One region of the Vibrio sp. WZ-1 genome, then DNA from elsewhere that is predicted to be linked to it. Evidence: predicted binding sites of a transcription regulator. Region 1 holds the regulator's gene; the other holds the start of a gene.
What was found. The regulator PurR, encoded in region 1, represses purine synthesis genes. The targets are predictions, from matches to a motif close to TNANGNAAACGTTTNCNTNA.
Positions count from the first base shown of each region.

Region 2: ACTS60_RS05465 (NCS2 family permease) is a predicted target of PurR. The motif match lies at 1,403-1,422, and genes of this name have one in related genera.

Region 1 is NZ_JBQEQR010000080.1:112,988-116,168, forward strand. It holds gene torR (two-component system response regulator TorR) at 1-231, opposite strand, end outside; gene torD (molecular chaperone TorD) at 464-1,111, shown strand; gene purR (HTH-type transcriptional repressor PurR) at 1,559-2,563, shown strand; cyclic di-GMP riboswitch class I at 2,835-2,925, shown strand; gene ACTS60_RS17155 (TfoX/Sxy family DNA transformation protein) at 3,042-3,181, shown strand, end outside.
Region 2 is NZ_JBQEQR010000059.1:11,051-14,231, forward strand. It holds gene ACTS60_RS05460 (aminoacyl-histidine dipeptidase) at 1-409, opposite strand, end outside; gene ACTS60_RS05465 (NCS2 family permease) at 1,443-2,732, shown strand; gene tet(34) (oxytetracycline resistance phosphoribosyltransferase domain-containing protein Tet(34)) at 3,052-3,181, shown strand, end outside.

The DNA.
Region 1 (3,181 bases):
TATGATGCCGATATCTGATTGGCTGCGTAATTCACGCGTAAGCATAAGGCCATCTTCACCCGGCAGGTTAATATCCAGCATGATCAGGTCTACGTCGCCCTCTTGAAGCACTTCGCGCATTTCAGCACCACTTTCTGCTTCACTAACTTTGTAACCTTCATTTTGGAAATAGCCCGCAAGCTTACTGCGAGTTACAACATCATCTTCTACGACTAATACGTGATAGCTCATTTACACCACTTCTGTCTTTTTTATCTTCCAAGACGTATTCTATTCATAACTAGTAACATATCTAGTAATAGTTACAATAAAAAGCAAGATTTTGTGGATTTATTGATGCAAAACAAGCTTATTTGCCGCCATTCATAAACATGCATATTTCCCAATAAACCATAACAATTATAGTTACTGCTATTCATTTTAATTGTTTACACTTAGGGGATAACTATTTGGGAGCAAAAAAATGCAAGAAGTGAAAGCTTTTAACGAAAAACGAGCTGAGATTTATTGGTGGTTTTCTAGCCTGTTTGCAAAAGAGCTGACAGACAAGGAACTGGAATCTTATCATAGTGTTGAAATTCGAAGCTTTTTAGCTGGTTTAGGTGAAAATGAAACACTCAAACCATCCGTTAATGCCCTTGTTGATGCGCTTAACCGCCTACAAGATCGTGAAGATGCTCAGTTAGAGCTAGCTGCGGACTTCTGTGAACTTTTTCTTAAAACAGAAAAGCACGGTGCGCTACCTTATGCCTCAATGTACATCGGTGAATCTGGTTTATTAAACGATAAACCAGCAGAAGAGATGGAAAGGCTGATGGCAGACTTTGGTGTGCAAGTTGACGAAAATCTAAAAGAGCCTGCGGATCATTTAGCAGTCGAGTTAGATTTTTTAGGCAATATGATTATCCGCTCAAATGAACTCGAGCAGGAAAAACACATGGAAGATGCATTCGAAAAGCAAAATGAGTTCATCCAGCAACACCTTTTGACATGGCTACCTCAGTTTGCCGCTAAATGTAAGCAATTCGATGAATTTGGCTTCTATGTTAGTGTCGCGCAACTATTAATTGCATTTTGTAAACTGGACAGCACCTACCTTCTTGGTGAATAATTGCCGCCTATTTTGGGGAGTCTGTCATTCAGACTCCCTATTTTATTCGTTTGTTTTTAATCTGGCGCAGAGAAATACAATCCATTTAGCCGTTAAACTGTGACCTCCGAGGCACAAAACAGCTGCTTAAAACATTGCCAGCTTGCCCGCATCAGTCTAAAATGTGAGCGCAAACGATTAAATATGATTTATATGTAAACCGCTGAAATAAAGCGGTTTTTGTGTTTTCTTAACAGGATTGCTGACCAATTCCTCACTTAGTATAAGAAAGGAATATGAGACTCAGCGATAAATGTTGCTACAAACCTTTTTATACCGATTTCGGAACAACCGCTGCCAAATATCTCAGCAATGCCCCTATTCGCAGTTGCTCGGTTTGCGCAAGACCCTAAGCGTATGGTTGTCTTCACTACGGTATTTACAGTAGCTCGATACAGGACATCATTTATGGCCACTATTAAAGACGTTGCTCGCTTAGCCGGCGTTTCTACCACTACGGTTTCGCACGTAATTAATAAAACTCGCTTTGTTGCAGAAGCAACTCAAGAAAAAGTAATGAAAGCGGTGGATGAACTTAATTACGCACCAAGTGCCGTTGCACGCAGTTTAAAGTGCAACTCAACTCGTACCATCGGTATGCTAGTAACTCAATCTACCAACCTGTTCTTCTCTGAAGTAATCGATGGTGTTGAGAGCTACTGTTACCGTCAAGGTTACACTCTTATCCTATGTAACACGGGCGGTATTTACGAGAAGCAACGTGACTACATCCGCATGCTCGCTGAAAAGCGTGTAGATGGCATTCTAGTAATGTGTTCTGATCTGACGGAAGAACTAAAAGAGATGCTTGACCGTCACTCAGACATACCTAAAGTTGTGATGGACTGGGGTCCAGAAAGCTCACAAGCAGACAAGATCATTGATAACTCAGAAGAAGGCGGTTACATCGCGACAAAATATCTGATCGACAATGGTCACACAGACATCGCGTGTTTAAGCGGTCACTTCGAAAAAGCTGCGTGCCAAGAGCGTATTGCGGGTTATCGTCGTGCAATGGCAGAAGCAAACCTTGCGGTTAACGAAGATTGGATTCTTGAAGGCAACTTTGAGTGTGATACCGCTGTGCTAGCGGCAGATAACATTACTGCAATGGAAAAACGCCCTACCGCAGTTTTCTGTTTCAATGACACGATGGCACTTGGCTTGATGAGCCGCCTTCAGCAGAACGGTATCAAGGTACCAGATGATGTTTCTGTTATCGGCTATGACAACATTGAGCTGGCAGAGTACTTCTCACCACCACTAACGACTATCCACCAACCAAAACGTCGTGTGGGTAAAAACGCTTTTGAGATCCTACTAGAGCGTATCAAAGATAAAGAACACGAAAAACGAGTGTTTGAAATGCAGCCAGAGATCGTGATTAGAAACACGGTTAGAAAGATCAACTAATCTTTAGTGCTCGTTTACTCATCATCAAAAAGCATCCATATGGATGCTTTTTATTTAACAACCCATCCATGACAACAGTTCTGTATGTAGAACTTTGCAGACTTGTTATTTCTTCGTACAGTCAACTCTCTAGCGCTGACAATTTCCTGGTAGACCACTTTGTTAATCTATGAAACTTAACTCACGAAAAAATAACTATTAACTGAACCAAGATCACATTTACAAGCGCAGAATGTGATATTAGTCCAATGTAGGAAGTATGCTTTCAGTGTCACGCACAGGGCAAACCACTCTAAAGAGTGGGACGCAAAGCTTCCGGCCTAAACTATCGCATGAGATAGCATGGTAGCGGGGTTACCGATGGCAAGTATGCATATGACGAGTTTACCCTTTAATGACATTGTGTCTGCATGCGTTTGCTAATCTCTCGGACCTGATTTTTGGTGGCGTAATTTAAATTACACCGAGATAACACATCATGGATAAACCGATACTCAAAGACTCTATGAAGCTTTTTGAGGTGCTTGGTACGATCAAGTCACGCTCAATGTTTGGCGGCTTTGGCCTTTTTGCTGATGAAACAATGTTTGCATTAGTCGTTAACAACCAGCTTCATAT
Region 2 (3,181 bases), on a different contig from region 1:
TGATTTCAGTAGAAGCAAGAACTGCAAGACAAGAAGCCATACCGATGCCGTTGTCAGCGCCAAGTGTTGTGCCTTTTGCTGTTACCCATTCGCCATCAATGTATGGCTGGATTGGATCTTTCGTAAAGTCGTGGTCAGTGTCTTCGTTCTTTTGCGGCACCATATCGATGTGCGCTTGAAGAACGACGCCTTTTTTGTTTTCCATGCCTGGTGTGGCTGGTTTCTTAATGAACACGTTGCCAGTTGTATCGCGGCGTACGTCAAAACCCTGCTCTGTCGCCCAAGTAACAATGTACTGCGCTAGGGCCTCTTCATGTTTAGAAGGGTGAGGGATTGAACAAATCTTATCGAAAAACTGCCAAAGTGGAGCAGGTGATAAGGTACTGATTTCAGAATGGAATTCAGACACGGAAGACTCCTTTTGATGTGCTTTGCCAAATTTAAACCGTAAATACATTGAGTGTTTAGCAATAAATGCTATTTGGTTTTGGCTTTTGAATTGGCACCAAGCATACCACCAGATTAGAGGGGCGAGTAGTCGAGGTCGAAAGGAAATCACTATGAGCTGTCACAGATTCTGAACAGTACAAAATACACTTATGCAACAAGGTTTATTCTGTTGGAATGAATTTAAGAATTTAATTCACAAAACTGTAATTAACTTACAGTTTTTATTTGATATGGATCAATTTAAATAAAAAGTGTGAGTTTAGTCACTTTAATGCTTGTAATTAAATTTCTTGGTGGTATATTTGTAACCAGCTTCTGAGAGAAGAATGAAATGCTCAAAGGATGAGTCCGTTTATCGCCTCCAAGGAACCGAGAAATCAACCAAATTGACAGTATTAATTGATTTAGAAGGTGATATTTATGAAAGGTTTACCAAGTGCAATGTTCTGGAACAGCAAATCTGTTTACACCGGTAACTTTGTATACCCAACAAGCTTTGGTTACTAATTGAAGCCAACGCATGTGACTCGAACAAGTTTGTTCACCCCTATAAATTGGAATTTTTTTTCAGTGCATAGTGCTGACATGATTCACCGCCACTCAATTTGAGTGGCGTTTTTTTATCTACTACTCCCAATATCGACCACTTTCTCACCACCAAGCTTCTATTCTGCTATTACATCTTCGTCTTATTTCACGTGCCGACCAATTCTGTGGGTATTTAACAGCTAAAACCGTGGGTTTGCGTTTGAAAGTTTAATACATTGTTCAGTTTGTACACGTTGGGGCGGATAGAACGTAACTCTGTTAGTTATTGTTTATTAAGACCTAAACTTCCCGTCTGTTAAAAAAGCTAGCGAATAAGTTTCATATCCAAAGAAAAAAATCCTGTTAGAGTGAAAATTCTATCTGGAATTTGTTATTTGATAACTTTATAATTCGAGCCAATCGATTACGCAACCGTTTACTTTTTACCTTTACAGGATTCGATCATGCTCGAAAGGCTCTTTAAACTTAGTGAAAATGGCACCAACGTGCGCACTGAGATCATCGCAGGTGTCACAACCTTCCTAACCATGGCTTACATTATCTTTGTAAACCCAGCGATCCTTGCTGATACTGGTATGGATCGTGGTGCCGTGTTCGTTGCGACGTGTCTTGCGGCGGCTATTGGCTGTTTCATCATGGGCTTAGTAGCAAACTACCCAATCGCTCAGGCTCCAGGCATGGGCCTAAACGCGTTTTTCACATACTCAGTTGTACTTGGTATGGGCTATACATGGCAAGTGGCACTAGCAGCAGTATTCGTGTCAGGTTTGCTGTTTATTTTACTGAGTATCTTCAAGATTCGTGAATGGATCATCAACTCGATTCCACTTTCTCTACGTACTGGTATCTCTGCGGGTATCGGTCTTTTCCTTGCTTTCATCGCGCTGAAAAACGCAGGTATTGTAGTAGATAACCCAGCAACGCTAGTTTCAATGGGTAACATCACGTCACTACCTTCTGTACTTGCGGCGATTGGTTTCTTCATGACGATTGCATTGGTTCACCGTGGTGTGAAAGGTGCGGTTATGATCGCTATCCTAGGTGTGACGATTCTTGGTCTTATCTTTGGTGACGTTCAATGGGGCGGCATCATGTCTACACCACCAAGCATCGCGCCAACTTTCATGCAGCTAGACTTCTCTGGTCTGTTCGAAGTGGGCATGATCTCAGTGGTGTTTGCTTTCCTATTTGTTGACTTGTTTGATACCGCTGGCACGCTAGTTGGCGTTTCACAAAAAGCAGGTCTGACTGACGAAAACGGTAACATTCCTCGCCTAAACAAAGCACTGCTTGCTGACTCAACAGCAACGTCAGTGGGTGCTCTACTAGGTACATCAAACACGACTTCATACATTGAGAGTGTTTCTGGTGTCGCTGCTGGTGGTCGTACAGGTCTTACGGCAGTAGTTGTTGGCGTGCTGTTCCTTCTTGCTCTGTTGTTCTCGCCATTAGCGGGTATGATCCCAGCTTACGCAACTTCTGGTGCACTATTCTACGTTGCTATCCTTATGCTTTCTGGTCTTGTTGGTATCGACTGGCGCGACCTAACAGAAGCTGCGCCTGTTGTAGTAACGTGTTTGGTAATGCCGCTGACTTTCTCTATCGCAGAAGGTATCACGCTGGGCTTCATCGCTTACGCGGCGATCAAACTGTTCAGTGGTAAAGGTCGTGAAGTTTCGATGAGTGTGTGGGTGATGTCTGCAATCTTCATTGCGAAGTACATTCTAGGCTAACTTCAGCCAATGAAAGAAAAGCCAGTGTGGGCTCAGAGTTCACACTGGCTTTTTATTTGCGTTTTTTGTGTGAGTAGTTTCTACGCAATTTCATTCACTTCTCTATTTTGTGTTGTTCACCGAATTCGATTTTTCTGCGTAATAGGCGGAGAATTTTGATATCAGCGTTGGTATTAATGAAGTGTTTCGGTAGAATAATCGTTTGCGCAGCTTGAAACCCCCATTTCCTCTGGTGTGGAAAGTTTAGCTTGATGAGTCCATTTCAGCGCCATCAGCTAAGCAGAGGGGATGCATATTTTGAAATTATTAGGTTATTACAATGAGTAAAAAATTCATTATCACTTGGGATGCGATGCAGTCTTACTGCCGTGAACTGGCTGAGAAACAAATGCCAGCTGAGCAATGGAAAGGTATTTGGGCGGTAAGCCGTGGTGGTTTGGTTCCTGGAG